Regions from separate parts of the Cellulomonas sp. A375-1 genome, predicted to be linked through region 1. Evidence: predicted binding sites of a transcription regulator. Region 1 holds the regulator's gene; the other holds the start of a gene.
The links. Region 1 encodes LexA, which represses DNA repair genes until DNA is damaged. Its sites were predicted from a motif close to TCGAACANNTGTTCGA; they were not measured.
Positions count from the first base shown of each region.

Region 2: ruvA (Holliday junction branch migration protein RuvA) is a predicted target of LexA. The motif match lies at 4,210-4,225, and genes of this name have one in related genera.

Region 1 covers NZ_LFKW01000079.1:19,157-32,580, reverse strand. Annotated here, with positions in the region: gene dapF (diaminopimelate epimerase) at 1-864, shown strand, start outside; gene CWIS_RS08895 (thioredoxin family protein) at 861-1,205, shown strand; gene CWIS_RS08890 (MFS transporter) at 1,157-2,608, opposite strand; gene CWIS_RS08885 (class I SAM-dependent methyltransferase) at 2,643-3,263, opposite strand; gene hflX (GTPase HflX) at 3,384-4,931, shown strand; gene CWIS_RS08875 (ATP-dependent DNA helicase) at 4,994-7,147, shown strand; gene CWIS_RS08870 (L-lactate dehydrogenase) at 7,275-8,288, shown strand; gene CWIS_RS08865 (hypothetical protein) at 8,373-8,669, opposite strand; gene lexA (transcriptional repressor LexA) at 8,675-9,436, opposite strand; gene CWIS_RS17605 (LysM peptidoglycan-binding domain-containing protein) at 9,835-10,209, shown strand; gene nrdR (transcriptional regulator NrdR) at 10,507-11,046, shown strand; gene CWIS_RS08845 (S9 family peptidase) at 11,098-13,134, shown strand; gene CWIS_RS08840 (DUF5302 domain-containing protein) at 13,213-13,401, shown strand.
Region 2 covers NZ_LFKW01000105.1:38,131-44,247, reverse strand. Annotated here, with positions in the region: gene CWIS_RS11270 (NUDIX hydrolase) at 1-103, shown strand, start outside; partial or broken gene CWIS_RS11265 (DUF937 domain-containing protein) at 116-571, opposite strand; gene CWIS_RS11260 (pyridoxal phosphate-dependent aminotransferase) at 816-2,000, shown strand; gene pdxT (pyridoxal 5'-phosphate synthase glutaminase subunit PdxT) at 2,032-2,637, shown strand; gene CWIS_RS11250 (YebC/PmpR family DNA-binding transcriptional regulator) at 2,645-3,400, shown strand; gene ruvC (crossover junction endodeoxyribonuclease RuvC) at 3,570-4,130, shown strand; gene ruvA (Holliday junction branch migration protein RuvA) at 4,267-4,893, shown strand; gene ruvB (Holliday junction branch migration DNA helicase RuvB) at 4,931-5,965, shown strand; gene yajC (preprotein translocase subunit YajC) at 6,097-6,117, shown strand, end outside.

The sequences.
Region 1 (13,424 bases):
GGTCACCTCGACCTGAGCGCCGACCTGGTGCGGGCGCTCGCGGACCGGCGTGCGGGCGTCGGGGGAGACGGCGTGATCCGGCTCGTCGCGAGCCGCCACGTGGTCGAGGGCGCCCCGCTGCTCGCCGACGCACCCGAGGCGCAGTGGTTCATGGACTACCGCAACGCGGACGGCTCGATCGCGGAGATGTGCGGGAACGGCGTGCGGGTGTTCGCCCTCTACCTCGACCGGCTCGGACTGTGGCCCGATGCCGACGAGGTCGCCGTCGGCACGCGCGCGGGCGTGATGCGCGTGCGGCGCGTCGCGGTGCCTGAGGGCGTCGGCGACGGCGCGTGGTTCGCGTTCGACATCGGCCGGTGGCACCTGCCCGGCGGTCGTGCCGCGGCCGAGGCCGGGTTCGACGCCGAGGTCGCGGTCACGGGGCTGGACGTCGTGCGACCGGCGCTGTCCGTCGACGTCGGCAACCCGCACAGCGTGCTCGCGCTGCCCGACGTCGCCGAGCTGGCCGCGGTCGACCTCACGCGCGCGCCGCAGGTGCGGCCGGTCCCGCCCCACGGCACGAACGTCGAGATCGTCGTCCCGCTCGGCGAGACGGTCGTCGACGGCCGCACGACGGGACGCGTGCGCATGCGGGTGCACGAGCGCGGCGTGGGGGAGACCCGCTCGTGCGGCACGGGTGCCGTCGCGGCAGCGATGGCGGTGCGCACGTGGGCGGGTGCCGACGCGCCTGACACCTGGCTCGTCGACGTGCCCGGCGGCACGGTCCGCGTCACCGCGCTGGGCGACGACCACGCCGAGCTGGCCGGTCCGGCCGTGCTCGTCGGCGAGATGGACGTCGACCTGACGGCGCTGCTCGGCCGGTGAGCGTGGCCGACCAGCAGGTCCTCACGCCGGACGACCTGGGAGTCCCGCTCGGCACCCGGGCGACGGTGGTCGAGCTGTCGAGCACGTTCTGCCAGCCGTGCCGGATGGCACGCGTGGTGCTGCAACGGGCCGTGGAGACCACCGACGGGGTGCGCCTGGTCGAGCTCGACGTCGCCGGGTCACGCGGCGAGCGGCTCGGGGCCCGCCTCGCCGTGCACAGCACGCCCACAGTGCTCGTGCTCGACGCGCACGGGCGCATCGTCGAGCGGACGGCCGGCGTCCCGCGGCTCGCTCATGTGCGTGCCACGCTCGACGCGGTCGGCGAGCCCCCAGCGTCCTGAGGCGCGCTCACCACCCGGGGCGTCACGCGGACGGCGACGAGCGCCGCGCCGGCGGCGAGCACCGACGTCAGCGCGAAGCACGCGGCGTACGGTGCGTCACCGCCGCGGGCCGAGAACGCTGCGAACAGCACCCCCGTCACCGCCAGCGAGAGCGACGCACCGATCGAGTCCGAGACGGACAGGGCGGAGCTGTTGGTGCCCGCGGCGCGGCCGGACGAGTACCGCAGCACGAGCACGGTCTGCCGCGCGTAGGTCAGGCCCATGCCGAAACCCGCGACCGCCCACGCGGCGACGAGGACCGGGATCGGCGCGTGCGTCGCGGCACCCACGCCCGTGCCCGCGATACCCAGGGTGACGACGACCGTGCCGACCCGGATGGCCCGTGCGTGGGGGAGTCGCTCGCCCAGGCGCCCCTGCACCCACGCCGCACCCGCCCAGGTGAGCGCTGCGGCCGTCAGCGTCACGCCCGCGAACGTCGGCGAGACGTCGTACCGACGCGTCAGCAGGTAGGGCAGGTACACCTCGGCGCCGAAGAAGGCGCCCGCGAGCAGCCCGCGGTCGGCCACGATCGCGGGCAGCCCGCGGGCCGCTCGCAGGGTGCCGGGCGGGACGAGCCGGGACAGGGCAGCGAGCGCGACGGCGACGCCGCCGAGCGACGCCGCCACGGTCCCCGCGCTGCTGAGCTCGCCGCTGACGCCGAGCACGAGCACCGCCAGCGCGGCGAGCGCCGCCCACCCGATCCGGCGCGCGCTCGTCGTCGACGCGTCGTCGACGGGCTCCGCCCCGGGCTCGGGGGGCGCGGGGTGCTCGGGCGGTCCCACGGAGCGCACGCGGGCCAGCACGACGGCCGCGATGGGCGGGACGAGCACCGCCACGCCGAGGAACACCCACCGCCAGTCGGCGCGCTCGGTGACGAACCCCGCGACGGGCGGCCCGACGAGCGAGGGAATGACCCACGCCGCGGAGAACCCCGCGAAGACACGCGGGTGCAGCGCGCCGGGGTAGAGGCGCGCGACGACGACGTAGGAGACGACGGTGAGCGCGCCGCCGCCGAGGCCCTGCAGCAGCCGCCCGCCGGCCAGCACCGCCATCGTCGGCGCGGTCCCTGCGACCAGCAGCCCGGCGACGAAGGCGAGGGCGGCGGCCAGCAGGGGCCGCGCCGGTCCGACGCGATCCGCCCACGCCCCGGCGGCGACCATCCCGACCACGCCCGACGCGAGCGGGGCGGCGAAGGCCACGGCGTACAGAGCTGCGCCGTCGAGCTCGAGCGACACGGTCGGCATGACGGTCGTGACGGCGAGCGACTCGAAGGCGGCGAGGAACACGAGCGCGCACATGGCCCAGGTGGTCGTCCGCAGGCGGGCCCAGGTCGCGCGCGCGTCGTCGGTCACGACGGCGGGCATCGCAGCAGACTAGGCGTCGCGACCGACACGGACGTCAGGCGCTCCCGGGGGACGCCGTGACCTGCAGCACGCGGAAGCCCTTGGCACTCGCGACGCGCTCGACCGTCGCGCTACCGGCGAGCTCGTCGGCCAGCCAGCGCTGCAGCGAGTCCGCGCCCAAGTTCTTGCCGACGACCAGTGACGCCACGCCACCCGGCGCCAGGCGCGGCAACCACCGCCGCAGCAGCTCGTGCAGCGCGGCCTTGCCGACCCGGATCGGCGGGTTCGACCAGATCGCGGCGAACCGCACGTCGGCGGGCACGTCGTCGGGCTGCACGGCGTGCAGGTGCGACGCACCGACCGCGCGGGCGTTGTGGCGCACGAGGTCGAGCGCGCGCTCGTTGACGTCGACCGCCCACACCCGGGCCTGCGGCGAGCGCAGCGCGAGCTCGAGCGCGAGCGGCCCCCAGCCGCAGCCGAGGTCGAGCAGGTCGCCCGCGGCGGGCGGCGGCGGCACCTCGTCGAGCAGGACGCGCGTCGCGTGGTCCACGTGGTCGGGCGAGAAGACGCCGCCCGCGGTCTGCACGTGCAGGTCACGGCCCGCCAGGCGTACGACGATGTCGCGACGCTCGTCGTCCGAGGCCGGCTGTGCGGTGAAGTAGTGGTCTGCAGCCACGGGCCCGACCCTACCGACGAGCCTGCGCCTCCAGCGAAACACCTCGCACGTGCTCGGCCGTGCGTGCGACCCTGGAGGCTGAACGCGGGACGGCCCGCGTCCCCGCCGAGAAGGAGCCGCGTGAGCGAGACGCACCACACCACCACACCGAGCACGACGCCGGACGAGCCCCGCTCGCCCCAGCAGGTGGCCGACGACGTGGTGGCGCGGGTGCTCGCGAGGGCGGGGACCGCGCTGCACGCGGGCGGCACCGTGCACTCGGCGTACGACGGCGACCAGCTCGACCTCGAGGAGCGCACGTCGCTGCGCCGCGTCGCGGGCCTGTCCACCGAGCTCGAGGACGTCACCGAGGTCGAGTACCGCGAGCTGCGGCTCGAGAAGGTCGTCCTCGTCGGGGTCTGGGGCTCGTCGTCGTCCGCGGGGACGTCCAACGGCACGCTGCAGGACGCCGAGGTGTCGCTGCGCGAGCTCGCGGCCCTCGCGGAGACCGCGGGGTCGACCGTGCTCGACGGTCTGCTGCAGCGGCGCGCCAAGCCGGACCCGGGCACCTACCTGGGCTCGGGCAAGGCCGCGGAGCTCGCGTCAGTCGTCGCGGCGGTCGGCGCGGACACCGTGGTCATCGACGGCGAGCTCGCCCCGTCGCAGCGCCGCGCGCTCGAGGACATCGTGCGCGTCAAGGTCGTCGACCGGACCGCGCTGATCCTCGACATCTTCGCCCAGCACGCGAAGTCGCGGGAGGGCAAGGCCCAGGTCGAGCTCGCGCAGCTCGAGTACCTGCTGCCGCGCCTGCGCGGCTGGGGCGAGTCGATGTCCCGGCAGGCCGGCGGTCAGGTCGGCGGCGCCGGGGCGGGCATGGGCTCGCGCGGACCGGGTGAGACGAAGATCGAGCTCGACCGACGGCGCATCCGCAACCGCATGGCCAAGCTGCGCCGCGAGATCGCGGCGATGGAGCCGGCGCGCATGACCAAGCGCGCGTCGCGCAAGCGGCACGCGATCCCGTCCGTCGCGATCGCGGGCTACACCAACGCGGGCAAGTCCTCGCTCCTGAACCGGCTGACGAACGCCGGCGTGCTGGTCGAGAACGCGCTGTTCGCGACCCTGGACCCCACGGTCCGCCGCGCCGAGACGGTCGACGGGCGCGTCTACACGCTCGCCGACACGGTCGGGTTCGTGCGGTCGTTGCCCCACCAGCTCGTCGAGGCATTTCGCTCGACGCTCGAGGAGGTCGCGGACGCCGACCTGATCCTGCACGTCGTCGACGCGTCGCACCCCGACCCCGAGGGCCAGATCGCCGCGGTCCGCCACGTGTTCGCGGACATCCCCGGCGCCATGGACGTGCCCGAGATCATCGTGCTCAACAAGGCCGACCTCGCGTCGCCCGAGGTGATCGCCCGGCTGCGCTCGCGCGAGCTGCACTCGATCGTCGTCTCCGCGCACAGCGGCGAGGGCATCGCCGAGCTGCAGGCGCTCGTCGCGGACCAGCTGCCGCGTCCGGGGGTCACGGTCGACGTCGTGGTGCCCTACCAGCGCGGTGACCTCGTCAGCCGTGTGCACGAGCACGGCGACATCGACCACGAGGAGCACACCGCGGACGGCACGCTGCTGCGCGCGCGCGTCGACGAGTCGCTCGCGGCCGAGCTCGAGGAGGCGTCGGTCCGACGCGCGTGAGCGGGCGTCGCACGCGGCGCCCGGCAGTCCGGCAGGCCCTCGACCCGCACTAGGCTGGCCCGATGCCCGCGTCCCCGTCCGTGCCCGACGACCCGGCGGCGACAGAGCCCGGTGCTCGCGAGCCCGACGGCCGCGAGCCCGGTGACCGCGACGGCGCCGTCGACGAGCTGCTCGACGTCGCCGTCGGCGTGCTCGGCGGAGCTCGCCGAGAGGGCCAGCACGCGATGGCCCGCGCGGTCGCGTCGTCGCTGCGGACCGGCGAGCACCTGCTGGTCCAGGCGGGCACCGGCACCGGAAAGTCGCTCGGGTACCTCGTGCCCGCCGTCCAGCACGCGGTGCACGCGGACGAGCGCGTCGTCGTCTCCACCGCCACGCTCGCGCTGCAGCGCCAGGTCCTCACGCGCGACCTCCCGCTCGTCGCCGACGCGCTCGCCCCTCACCTGCCGCGCCGCCCCGACATCGCGCTGCTCAAGGGCTGGCACAACTACCTGTGCCTGCACAAGGTCGAGGGCGGGTACCCGGCCGACGACCAGGGCTCGCTGTTCGACCTGCCGGAGAAGGCGGGCGCCGCCGAGCACCCCTCGGCCGGGGCGACCGGTCCCGGCGCGCTCGGCCAGCAGGTCGTGCGCCTGCGCGAGTGGTCGCAGGAGACCGACACGGGCGACCGGGACGACCTCGTCCCCGGCGTGAGCGACCGTGCGTGGCGCCAGGTGTCCGTGACGTCGCTCGAGTGCATCGGCTCGGCGTGCCCGAAGCTCGACGAGTGCTTCCCGGAGCGTGCGCGTGGCCGTGCACGCGAGGCCGACGTCGTCGTGACGAACCACGCGATGCTCGGGATCGCCGCGTCCGGCTCGCCGGGCGTCCTGCCCGAGCACCAGGTCCTCGTCGTCGACGAGGCGCACGAGCTCGCGGACCGGGTCACCACGCAGGCCACGGCCGAGCTGTCGCTGCCCGTCGTGCAGCACGCCGCGCGCGTCGCCCGGCGACACGGCGGAGTCCCCGCGTCCGACCTCGAGGCCGCGGGAGAGGCGCTCGCCGGGGTCATCGTGCCGCTGCGCGAAGGTCGCTTCCCCGCCGGGCTGCCGGCCGAGGTGCACGACGCCGTGGCGGTGGTCCGGGACGCGGCGCGCACGCTGCTGTCGCTCCTGCGGCCCGAGCCGGGCGGATCGGGTGGATCGGGTCCCGCCGACGGCGGCCGCAAGGTCGCGCAGTCGGCCGTCCTGACGTTGTTCGAGACGGCGGAGCGCATGACCGCCGAGGCCGAGGACGCCGCGCGCACCGTGATGTGGTGCGCGCGCGGTGAGGACCGCTCAGGCGCCGTGACGACGAGGCTGCACGCCGCGCCGCTCGCCGTCAACGGGCTGATCCGCACCCAGCTCTTCGCGGGGCGGACCGCTGTACTGACCTCCGCGACGCTCGCGCTCGGCGGCACGTTCGACCCGATGGCGCGCTCGGTGGGTCTCGAGCGCCGGCCGGACCTGGAGCCCGAGGGCCCCACCAGCGTCCCCGGCGCCGATCCCGTCCCGGCCGCCGTGGCAGCGGGCGAGATGCGGTGGACGGGCCTCGACGTCGGCAGCCCGTTCGACTACCCCCGGCAGGGCATCTGCTACGTGGCTCGCCGCCTCCCTCCCCCCGGCCGCGAGCCAGCGACCGACGCGCAGCTCGACGAGATCGAGGCGCTCGTGCGCGCCTCGGGCGGCGCGACGCTCGGGCTGTTCTCGTCCCGTCGAGCGGCCAACGCGGCCGCCGAGGCGATGCGGGAACGGCTCGACGTCCCCGTGCTGCTGCAGGGCGACGACCAGCTCCCCACGCTCGTCGCGCAGTTCGCGGCCGACGAGCCGAGCTGCCTGTTCGGGTCGCTCGCGCTGTGGCAGGGCGTCGACGTGCCGGGACGCGCGTGCCGCCTCGTGCTCATCGACCGCATCCCGTTCCCGCGCCCCGACGACCCGGTCCGCTCGGCCCGCGCCGACGTCGTGGCCGCGGCGGGCGGCAACGGCTTCATGGCCGTGTCGGCGACACACGCCGCGCTCCTGCTCGCGCAGGGCGCCGGACGGCTCATCCGCGGGCCGCAGGACAAGGGCGTGGTCGCGGTCCTCGACCCCCGGCTCGCCACGGCGCGGTACGGCGAGTTCCTCGCGCGGTCCATGCCGCCCTTCTGGCGGACCACTGAGCGCGACGTGGCCGTGGCGGCACTCACGCGCCTGCGTGACGGCTGAGCCGGTAGCCTGCGGACGAGGGTCAGCAGACAGTGGACACGCAGGTCGACGGCGTGTTCCGCGCCGGCGCACCCTCGCACGCCCGCACGACGCACGCCCGATCCCCGCACCCTCTGGAGGCGCACCGATGTCCGAGCAGATCCTCGAGAGCCGGGACAGCGACGACCCGTCCGCATCCGTGGGTGCGACCCACCGCCGGACGTCGAAGCTCGCGATCGTCGGGGCCGGAGCGGTCGGCTCGACCATGGCGTACGCCGCGCTCATGCGCGGCGCGGCACGCAACGTCGCGCTGTTCGACATCAACAAGGCCAAGGTCGAGGCCGAGGCGCTCGACCTCGGGCACGGCATCCAGTTCATGTCCATGGCGGAGGTCGTCGGGTCCGACGACATCGCGGTGTGCGCCGACGCCGACGTCGTCGTCTTCACCGCGGGAGCCAAGCAGAAGCCGGGCCAGACGCGCGTCGACCTCGCCGAGGCGACCATCGGCCTGGTGAAGAAGGTCCTGCCCTCGCTCGTCGAGGTCGCGCCGAACGCCGTCTACGTGATGGTCACCAACCCCGTCGACGTCGTGACCTACGCCTCGCTCAAGATCTCCGGCCTCCCGCCGTCGCAGATGTTCGGCTCGGGCACCGTGCTCGACTCCTCCCGCCTGCGCTACCTGATCGCCAAGCACACCGGCGTCGCGGTGCAGAACGTGCACGCGTACATCGCGGGCGAGCACGGCGACTCGGAGCTGCCGTTGTGGAGCTCGGCGTCCATCGGTGCCATCCCGCTGCTCGAGTGGCAGGGGATCGAGGGCGAGGGCCCGCTCACGCACTCGGTGCGCGACGAGATCGCCCGCGAGGTCGTCGAGTCCGCCTACCGGATCATCGAGGGCAAGGGTGCGACGAACTACGCGGTCGCGCTCGCCGGCTCGCGGATCATCGAGGCGATCATCAAGGACGAGCGACGGGTGCTGCCGGTCTCGTCGCTGCTGACGGACTTCTACGGGATCAGCGACGTGTGCCTGTCGGTGCCGACGATCGTGGGGTCGAGCGGCGTCCTCGACCGTCTGCCGGTCCCGATGTCGGTCGACGAGCTCTCGGGCCTGCGGGCGTCCGCCCAGGCGGTCCGGGACGTCGCCCGGCGCTTCGGCTTCTGACCGGACCCGCTGCCGGTCGAGGTCCGATCGTGATCCGGCACCGATCCTGATCGGACCCTGGGCCGACTGACACGCTCACGCCCGTCAGTCGGCCCAGGAGTCGTCCTCCCACCGGTCCCCGTCCGGAACCGGCCCGTCCTGTGCGGAACGGTCGGGGGACGGGTGCTCCGCACTCGGGTCGGCACTCGGGTCGACGTGGTGCGGGGCGGGGCCGTGCTCCGCGTGATCCGCGCCGTCGCCCGGGTCCGTCTCGGCGAGGCTCGTCTCGTCGGCGAGGTTCGTCTCGGCGAGGTTCGTCTCGTGGGCGTCATGCGTGCCGGAGAACGCGTCGCGCAGGCGGCGGTCGAGGTCGCGGCCCGGGTCCGGGAGTCGTCCAGGCATGAGCGTCAGAGGCTGCGCAGCACGCTGACGACGCGGCCGAGGATCGTCGCGTCGTCACCGGCGATCGGCGCGTAGGCGGCGTTGTGCGGCATGAGCCACACGTGCCCGTCCGCACGCCGCAGCGTCTTGACCGTCGCCTCGCCGTCGATCATGGCGGCGACGATCTCGCCGTTCTCCGCGACGGGCTGCCGGCGCACGACCACCCAGTCGCCGTCGCAGATCGCCGCGTCGACCATCGAGTCGCCGGACACCTTGAGGAGGAACAGCTCGCCGTCTCCCACGAGCTGGCGGGGGAGCGGGAAGACGTCCTCGACGACCTGCTCGGCCAGGATCGGGCCGCCGGCCGCGATCCGGCCGACCACCGGCACGTAGGCCGGCGCCGACAGGCGCTCGGAGCCCGTGTCGCCGAGCTCGACCTCGGCGGCCCCGTCGCCGCTCCACTGCGGCACGCCACGCGAGTCGTCGGCGTGGACGACCTCGATCGCGCGGGGGCGCTTGGGGTCGCGGCGCAGATAGCCCTTGCGCTCGAGCGCGGTCAGCTGGTGCTTGACGCTCGACGGGCTGGTGAGACCGACCGCGTCGCCGATCTCACGCATGCTCGGCGGGTAGCCGCGGGTCTCGACGGAGACGCGGATGGTCTGGAGCACGAGCCGCTGACGGGCTGTGAGCCCGTCCGGGCCCGGCGGCGTCTCGGGCAGCTCGTGCACCGTGCCGAGCCTGCCCAGCGCACCGCTCTCGGTCTGGTCGTCGGTCCGCTCGTCCGTCACGTCCACCCCTCCAGTCCACCTCCGTCGCCCGGCCGTGGTCGGCCCGGTCGCCCGGTGCGCGCCTCCGCCACGACGCCGGTGCCGACCCCACCTGCACCGCCCGAACGCCTGTGGTGCCAGGCGGTCGCGGTGCTGATCGTGGCCGTGCCGCCGGCCGGGCCGGCGGCGTGACGAGTGGTCGTGTCAGTGGTCGGTGGTGCGCTGTTCCTCGGCAGGAAGCCTACGCAGGCCGGACGGTGATTTCAAACATCTGTTCGACATCTCTGGACGCGTGTCGCAGGCCTCTGGTAGAACTCGTACAGACGTACGACGAACAGGTGTATGACGAACGTGTGTACGGGCGGGGCGCGTGGAGCGGCCGCAGTCGCCCCGCGAGCGTCACGAGGAGAGGAAGCGCGATGAGCACGATGGTGATCGGTCCCTCGGTCCGGGCGGGTCGGGACGTGCGCCCTGCGACGGCTCAGCGGCGTCGCGCCGAGTCCGCACCCGCGCTGCACCTGACGCGCCGTGGGCGTGCAGTCGTGGTCGCGTTCGCCCTCGTGCTGGCGGCCGCCGTCTTCGGTCTCGGGGCCCGTGCGGCTGCCGGCGCTCCGTCGGACGTGACGTTCGACCGGTACGTCGTGCAGCCTGGCGACACGCTGTGGGACATCGCCGCCGACTCCCGCGGAGCGCACGAGTCGGTGGGCGCACAGGTGCGCGAGCTCGTGCGCGTGAACGGACTGTCCGGCGACCAGGTGGTGGCCGGCGAGGAGCTCGTCGTCCCGCGGGGCTGACGCGAGCGGACTCTCCGACGGGCGGTCGCCGATCGAGGCGACCGCCCGTCGGCGTCCACCCGCATCCTGTCTGACGACAGCGCGGGTGCAGATGCGCTCGTGCGGACGCCGACGCGGGTGCGGACGCGCGTCGATCGGAGCGCGCCGGGCCCGGGAGCGGAACATCGTCCGGGATGGTGGCGTCGGCCGGTCAGGGAGTCCGGTGGCGGGCTCGACTCGTCGGCCGGGCCCGGGTCGGTACGATCGCTGTCGGGTCGTCGCTCGTCGACCCGCCGAGGTGGAGCAGGGAGGCTCAGGGTGCACTGCCCGTTCTGTCGTCACCCGGACTCCCGGGTGGTCGACTCGCGCACGTCGGACGACGGGTCGTCGATCCGGCGCCGTCGCCAGTGCCCCTCGTGCAACCGCCGGTTCACGACCGTCGAGACCACGAGCCTGTCCGTCGTCAAGCGGTCGGGCGCGACCGAGCCGTTCAGCCGCGACAAGATCGCGGGCGGCGTGCGCAAGGCGTGCCAGGGTCGCCCGGTGAGCGAGGACGACCTCGCCCTGCTCGCACAGAAGGTCGAGGAGACGCTGCGCTCGTCGGGCTCGGCGGAGATCGACGCCTACGAGATCGGGCTGGCGATCCTGGGCCCGCTGCGCGAGCTCGACGAGGTCGCGTACCTGCGGTTCGCGAGCGTCTACCAGGCCTTCGACTCGCTCGAGGACTTCGAGGCGGCGATCACGGTCCTGCGAGCGGAGCGCGCGGAACGCGACGGTGACGACGTCGCCGAGGACGACCCCGGTCCCGATCAGGACTCCGAACGCCAGCCCGTCGCGGGTTCCGGCCCGGCCCTCTGAGCGGCCCTGCCGGTCACGGGATGTAGCCCGTCGGCGGGTTAACGTCGAGTCATGCTCCCCGCTGACGTCTTCCTGCTGCGCGCCCCCGGCGCACCCGCCCTGCTGCCCGACGGCTCCGCCGCGATCGTCGCCGTGACCAGGCCCGACGCTGAGTCGGACCAGTACCGCGGCGGCTTGTGGCTCGTCCCGACCGACGGCTCAGCGGCCCGGCAGCTCACGCGCGGCCACGCGGACAGCGACCCCGACGTCTCGCCCGACGGCCGCTGGGTCGTGTTCGTCCGGGGCGGCGGCACGGCCAGGCCGCAGCTGCACCTCGTGGAGACCGCCGGCGGCGAGCCCTTCGCGCTGACGTCGGCGCCGCTGGGGGCCGCGCAGCCGCGGTTCTCGCCCGACGGCCGACGGGTCGCGTACGTCTCACGCGTCCCGCAGGAGGGGCGCTACCTGCCGGACGGCGACCCGGCCGCCGAGCGCCCTCGCCTCGTCACCGAGCTGCGGCACCGCTCCGACGGGCTCGGGTACACGCGTGACCGCACCCGCCAGCTGTTCGTCGTCGAGGTGCCGCAGGCTGCGGCGGACGCCGTCGCGGTGCCGCCGTCGTTCCGCCTCACGGATGCCGACAACGACGTCGACGCCCCGCGCTGGTTCCCCGACGGCACCGCGATCGTGGCCGTCCTGGCGCGCCACGCGCAGCGCGAGCAGGATCTGCGGCGTGACGCCGTCGCGATCGCTGTGCCGTCTGAGCTCTCGGGCGACGAGGGCGCGGCGCCGATCGTGCCGATCACGGACGCCGACGCCGGTTCGACGCTCGCGGTGTCCCGCGTGCTGGTGTCGTCGCATGGGCGCCGCGCGTGGCTCCTGGCTGACGACCAGGGGGAATCGGGGCGCGACTTCGTGGCTGCGCTGACGGGGCTGTTCGAGGTCCGGCTCGACGCGACGGGTCGCGCGGCGGGGCCGGCGCGGCGGTTGACGGACGCCGACGAGGTCGAGCTCGACCCGGCGGTGCTGCTCGAGGTCGGCACGGCGGACGGCGGAGCGGACGGTGGGGCAGTCGTCGTCGCTCCGGCGCGCTCGGGCGCAGTCCACCTGAGCCGCGTCGACCAGGACGGCGCGCTGCACGACCTGCTGACCGGTCCGGTCGTCGTGACCGGCGCCGCGGCCGCGAGCGGCTTGCTCGTGGCCGTCCGTGCGACGCCGCTGAGCGCGGGCGACGTCGTCGTCGTCACGGGTGGCGGCGAGCGCGTGCTCACCGACCTGTCCGCGGAGCTGCGCGCGACCGGCCGTGTCCGCGAGCCGCGGGCCCTGGTGGCGCACGCGCCCGACGGCTACCGCGTCGAGGGCTGGGTGACCACGCCTGACCCCGACCGTCACGGCCCGGGCCCGTACCCGACGATCCTCATGATCCACGGCGGGCCGTTCGCGCAGTACACGCACGCGCTGTTCGACGAGGTGCAGGTGCTCGCCGAGGCGGGCTACGCGGTGGTGCACGGCAACCCGCGCGGCTCGTCGGGCCGCGGTCGTGCGCACGGCCGCGCCATCCGGCGCGGGTTCGGCACGGTCGACACCGACGACGTGCTCGCGCTGCTGGACGAGGCGCTCACCGACCCGCGCCTCGACGCGACGCGCACGGGTGTCATGGGTGGGTCGTACGGCGGCTACCTGACGGCGTGGCTGACGACGCGCACGGATCGGTTCGCCGCGGCGATCGTCGAGCGCGGCTTCCTCGACCCGATCAGCTTCGTCGGGTCGAGCGACATCGGCTGGTTCTTCGGGCTCGAGTACCTCGGTGAGCCGCAGACCGAGCACGCGCAGGTCGCCGCGCAGTCGCCCATGGCCCGTGTGGACGCGGTGCGCACCCCGACGTTCGTCATCCACTCGGAGCAGGACTGGCGGTGCCCGGTCGAGCAGGGTCAGCGGTGGTTCGTCGAGCTCAAGCGCCGTGGCGTGGCCACCGAGCTCCTGCTGTTCCCGGGCGAAGGGCACGAGCTGACCCGGTCGGGCCGACCGCAGCACCGCGTCGAGCGGTTCGACCACGTGCTGCGCTGGTGGCGCCGCTGGCTCCCGGTGGAGCAGGCGGTCGCCATGCGCTGACGCCAAGGGGTGGATTGAGGTGGCACGCGCGCCGCGCGTCGGCCACGCTGGGGTCTCGACGAAGTACAGGAGGAGCCGATGGCGCACGACGACACGAAGCCTGCGGTGAGCGAGGACGCGAAGGCGAAGTTCCGCGAGGCGCTCGAGCGCAAGAAGAGCTCGCAGCACCGCACGGCCGACGCGCAGGCGAACACCGGGACGGTGCACGGCTCGGAGACGAACGGCCCTGGGCAGCGGCGCTTCCAGCGCAAGTCCGGTTCGTCCTGACGGACCGCTGACTGCTGCGCCCC
Region 2 (6,117 bases), on a different contig from region 1:
GGTCGACATCGAGGTCTTCCCCGAGGGTCTGGCCGCCCTCGTGGCGAGCCTGCTGCCCGTGTGGGACGGCACCACGCGGCACCTGGGTCTCGCGCGCGAGTGACTGCCCCGGCGGTCAGCGACCGCCGAGCCCGCCGAGGATCGAGCCCAGCATGTCCTGCAGCCCGCCGCCCGACGAGGGTGCGGTGCTCGTCGGGCCGCCGCCGCCCTGCAGGCGCTTGGCCAGGAACGCCATGACGATCGGCGCGAGCATGGGCAGCAGGCGTGAGACGAGCGAGCCCGACCCGCCACCGAGCCCGGCAGCGCCCTCGGGCACGCCGCCGAGCTGCGCGCCCAGGTCGGCATCGACCTGCTGCGCCACCTGGTCCGTGCCGCCGCCGAAGATGTGCCCGAGGATCTTGGCGCCGTCGTCGAGGTCGAGCCCGCCCAGGTCGAGCCCGCCGTCGAAGAGCGTCGCGGGGTGCTGCTCGATCGCGCCCCCGAGCGATGCCGCGCCGTCGGGACTCGCGGCGTTCGACTGCAGACCGCCCACGAGGGCGGGCAGTGCGCTGCGCACCGCAGCCTCGGGTCCGCTCGTCGACGCCGAGCTGCGCTGCGAGGGAGGGCAGGGGGATCTGGGCCAGGATCTCGTCGATCTCGCTCATCGTCGGACCTCGCTACGAGGTTCCCGCTGGCTGCGGCCGTTCGTCTCGGACACTAGCCCCGCGCCTCGCGCAGGGCGAGACGGGCGCGGTCGCAGGCCCCGGCCGATGCGCCGCGACGCGACCGTACTGGTCGGTAACCTGCTCGTGACCTGACGCGCGTACCGTCGGGCCATGCCGATCGCCTCGTCCTCCTCGCCCTCGCGCGCGATCCCGCGCAGCGGCATCCGCACGCTCATGGACCTCGCCCTGCGTGACCCCGCGGCCGTCCACCTCGAGATCGGCGAACCCGACGCGGTGCTGCCGCACCACGTCGTCGACGCGGTCGCGCGTGCCGCCTCGCGCGGCGAGACGGGCTACTGCTCGAGCATCGGCCTGGCCGAGCTGCGGGCCGCGGGAGCCGAGCGCATCGCGAAGCGTTCGGGCGCGCGCGTGGACGCCGACGCGGTCGTCGTGACGCACGGCGCGATGCACGGGCTCGCGATGGTGATGTCCGCGATCCTCGGGCCGGGTGACGAGATCCTGCTGCCCGACCCCACGTTCCCCAACTGGGCGATGTCCGCGCACGCGTGCGGCGCGGTCCCGACGACGTACCTCGCACGGGCGAGCGACGGCTTCGTCCCGCGTGTCGCCGACGTCGAGGCAGCGATCACGCCGCGCACGCGCGCGATCGTCGTGTGCTCGCCGAACAACCCGACCGGCGCCGTGTACCCGGCGGCGACCGTCGAGGCGCTCGTCGAGCTCGCGCGTCGGCACGACCTGTGGATGCTGTCCGACGAGTGCTACGAGGCGATCACGTTCGGCACCCCGCACGTGAGCCCCGCGGCGTACGACACCGACGGCCGCGTGCTCGTCTTCCACTCCATGTCGAAGACGTACGCGATGACCGGCTGGCGCGTCGGGCTCGTGGCGCTTCCGCGGCCCGAGCTCGTCGACCTCGTCGGCCAGATCGCGGAGGCGACCGTCTCGTGCCCGTCGACGGTGGGCCAGCACGCGGCCCTCGCGGCCCTCGAGGGCTCGCAGGAGTGGGTGCACGACGCCGTCGAGTCGTACTGGGACCGGCGGGACGCCGCGGCCGAGCTGTTGACCTCGCGCGGTCTGCGGTTCTCCGAGCCCGACGGTGCCTTCTACCTGATGGTCGACGTGGGCACGACCGAGACCGAGGCGTTCGCGCGGCGGCTGCTCGCGCGTCGGCACGTCGCGGTCGCCCCGGGGTCGACGTTCGGCGTCGGTGCGGACGGGATGGTGCGCGTGAGCCTGGCCGCGTCCCGGTCCGCGCTGCTCGACGGCCTGACGCACCTGGCCGACGAGGTCCGCACGGCGTCGGGCAGCGGTCTGCGCGCAGCCGCCGCGCGCTGAGCACCCGCGACGGCGACCTAGGATCTGCGACGTGACTGTGACCGTCGGTGTCCTTGCGCTGCAGGGTGACGTGCGTGAGCACGCGCACGCCCTCGAGACCGAGGGCGCTCGCGCCGTGCCCGTGCGTCGGGTCTCCGAGCTCGACGCCGTCGACGCGCTCGTCATCCCGGGTGGGGAGTCGACGACGATCGACAAGCTCCTGCGCGCGTTCGACCTGTTCGACCCGGTCCGGGAGCGACTGCGGGCGGGGATGCCCGCCTACGGCTCGTGCGCCGGCATGATCCTGCTCGCCGACCGGGTGCTGGGCGGCATCGAGGGGCAGCAGACCCTCGGCGGGGTCGACATGACGGTGCGCCGCAACGCGTTCGGTAGGCAGGTCGACTCGTTCGAGACTGACCTGTCGATCGAGGGTGTGGACGACGGCCCGTTGCACGCCGTGTTCATCCGAGCGCCCTGGGTCGAGGAGGTCGGCCCGGCCGCCACGGTGGTCGGGCGCGTCGAAGCAGGTCCAGCCGCCGGTAGGATCGTGGCGGTCCGCCAGGGACCGCTGCTCGTGACCTCGTTCCACCCGGAGGTCACCGGTGACACCCGGGTGCACCGTCTCTTCGTCCAGATCGTCCGCGACAGCCAGGGGTAACGAGCGCATGTCGGGTCACTCCAAGTGGGCCACCACCAAGCACAAGAAGGCCGTGATCGACGCGAAGCGAGGCAAGCTCTTCGCCAAGCTCGTCAAGAACATCGAGGTGGCCGCCCGCACTGGCGGTGGTGACCCCGCGGGTAACCCCACGCTCTTCGACGCGATCCAGAAGGCCAAGAAGTCGTCGGTTCCCAACGACAACATCGACCGCGCCCTCAAGCGCGGGTCCGGCCAGGAGGCCGGCGGCGCCGACTACCAGACGATCATGTACGAGGGCTACGGCCCCGGCGGGGTCGCGGTGCTGGTCGAGTGCCTGACCGACAACCGCAACCGGGCCGCCTCGGACGTGCGCGTCGCGTTCACGCGCAACGGCGGCCAGATGGCCGACCCGGGCTCGGTCTCCTACCTCTTCAGCCGCAAGGGCGTCGTCATCGTGCCCAAGGAGGGCACCGACGAGGAGGCCGTCATGGAGGCGGTCCTCGAGGTCGGCGGCGAGGAGGTCACCGACCTCGGCGAGCAGTTCGAGGTGCTGAGCGAGGCGACCGACCTGGTCCCGGTCCGGACCGCGCTGCAGGAGGCCGGCATCGAGTACGACTCGGCCGACGTGGTGTTCTGGCCCGCGACGCAGATCGAGGTCGACGCCGACGGCGCGCGCAAGATCCTGCGCCTCATCGACGCGCTCGAGGACTCGGACGACGTGCAGAACGTCTACGCGAACTTCGACGCGTCCGACGAGGTCATGGCCGAGCTCGAGGACGACTGACCGACCGGTCCGTCCCGCACGACAACCGCGACGAGGGGCCGCACCACCCGCGAGGTGGTGCGGCCCCTCGTGCGTCCTCGCCCGAGCGCGCTCGTCGGCGATGCACCGGGTGGGCGGCGTGCGGCGTTGCGAGCCGTCCCGCGTGGGAGCCGGGTGCGACGATGCGCGCGTGCGAGTTCTCGGCGTGGACCCTGGCCTGACCCGGTGCGGGCTGGGTGTCGTCGACGGGCTCCCCGGACGCCTGGTGCGGCTCGTGCACGTGGGCGTGGCGACCTCCGGCGCGGACCTGGACGTCGACCAGCGGCTGCTCCTGATCGAGCGCCGGATCGAGGAGTGGCTCGAGGAGCACGCTCCCGATGCCGTGGCCGTCGAGCGCGTCTTCGCCCAGCACAACGTGCGCACGGTGATGGGCACCGCGCAGGTCGCGGGGCTGGCCATGGTCGCCGCCGCGCGTCGTCGGATCCCGGTGGCGCTGCACACGCCGTCCGAGGTGAAGGCGGCGGTCACGGGCAACGGCCGCGCGGGCAAGGCGCAGGTCCAGACGATGGTCGCGCGCCTCCTGCAGCTCGACGAGCTGCCCCGGCCGGCCGACGCGGCGGACGCGCTCGCGCTGGCGATCTGCCACCTGTGGCGCCCGGCCGGCGCGCTGGGTGCGCCCCAGCGCCCGGCGGCGTCGATGACCTCCGCGCAGCGCGCGTGGGCCGCCGCGGAGCAGGCCGCGCGGCGCTGAGGTTCGGCACCTCGTCCGGGGAGCGTGCGCCCGGGCCGGGCCGGGCCGGACCGGACCAGGCCGGGTCGGGGCGTGTCGTTCGTACAGTTGTTCGTGCGTGTGGGAAGGTTACCCGTCGAACGGTGGAGGTGGCTCGGTGATCGCTTCGGTGCGGGGGACGGTCCTCGCGGTGCGGCTGGACTCGGCGGTCGTGGAGGTCGGCGGCGTCGGCATGCTCGTGCAGGCCACGCCCGCGACCCTGGCGCAGCTGCGGCACGGCCAGGAGGCGCTCCTGCACACGTCGCTCGTGGTGCGGGAGGACTCGCTCACGCTCTTCGGCTTCGCCGAGGACGACGAGCGCGAGGCCTTCGAGATCGTGCAGACCGTGAGCGGGGTCGGGCCGCGACTCGCGCTCGCCATGCTCGCCGTCCACACGCCGGACGGTCTGCGCCGCGCGGTCGCCGGTGAGGACCTCAAGGCTCTCGAGCGCGTCCCGGGCATCGGCCGCAAGGGTGCGCAGCGCATCGTCCTCGAGCTCAAGGACCGCCTGGGCGCGCCGTCGGCGGTGCCCGTCGCGGGGGCTGCGGCGGCGGCTCCCACGCCGACCGAGACGGACCGCAGGCAGCAGGTCGTCGACGCGCTCGTCGGCCTCGGGTGGAACCCCAAGGTCGCCGAGGAGGCCGTGACCGACGTGCTCGCCGACACCGAGGGCCCGCTGACGGCCGAGGACGTCCCCGCGGTGCTGCGGGCCGCGCTGCGCGGGCTCGGCGGCGTCCGTGGCTGATCGTCGGGGAGACGCGGCGGAGCCGGACGAGGAGCTCGTGACCGAGCGCTTCCCGGCGGAGTCGCTCGTGCGCTCGGGCGCGGACGACCTCGAGCGCGCGGCCGAGGCCGCGCTGCGCCCGCGGCGGATGGCGGAGTTCGTCGGGCAGCGGGTCGTGCGCGAACAGCTCTCCCTGGTGCTGCAGGCCGCGCGCGGCCGCGGCCGGGCGCCGGACCACGTGCTGCTGTCCGGGCCGCCCGGGTTGGGCAAGACCACGCTCGCGATGATCATCGCGGCCGAGCTCGGCGCCTCCTTGCGCGTGACGAGCGGGCCCGCGATCCAGCACGCGGGCGACCTCGCCGCGGTGCTGTCCTCGCTCGAGGAGGGCGAGGTGCTGTTCCTGGACGAGATCCACCGCATCGCGCGGCCGGCCGAGGAGCTCCTGTACGTCGCGATGGAGGACTTCCGCGTCGACGTCATGGTCGGCAAGGGCGCGGGGGCCTCGGCGATCCCGCTCGCGCTGCCGCCCTTCACGGTCGTCGGTGCGACGACGCGCGCGGGCCTGCTGCCCGCGCCGTTGCGCGACCGGTTCGGCTTCACCGGTCACCTCGACTTCTACGCGACGGATGAGCTCGAGCAGGTGCTGCTGCGTTCCGCGGGCCTGCTCGGCGTGCCGCTCGCGGGGGCGGCGGCGCGCGAGATCGCGTCGCGCTCGCGCGGCACGCCACGTATCGCGAACCGGCTCCTGCGCCGCGTCCGGGACTGGGCCGAGGTGCGCGGCGACGGGACCCTGAGCCTCGCCGCGGCACGCGCCGCGCTCGAGGTCTACGAGGTCGACGAGCGCGGCCTCGACCGCCTCGACCGGTCCGTCCTCGAGGCGCTGTGCCAGCGGTTCGGCGGGGGACCGGTGGGCCTGACGACCCTGGCGGTGGCCGTCGGCGAGGAGCCCGAGACGGTCGAGACGGTTGCTGAACCGTTTCTGGTGCGCGAGGGCCTGATCGGCCGGACACCGCGCGGCAGGGTCGCGCTGCCCGCGACGTGGGCACACCTCGGGCTCGCCGCCCCGCGTGACCCGGGCACGCTGTTCGCCTGAGGGCGTCGGACGCGCGCCGATCTGTGGCAGGCTCCCCACCGGGCGGGAACCTTCGCACCTGGACGTGCGTTGGAGCGACGGGCCGCTACGCCTAGACTGCCCCGGACACGATCGACCCTAAGGACTCTGCTGTGACTCAGCTCAGCGTCGCG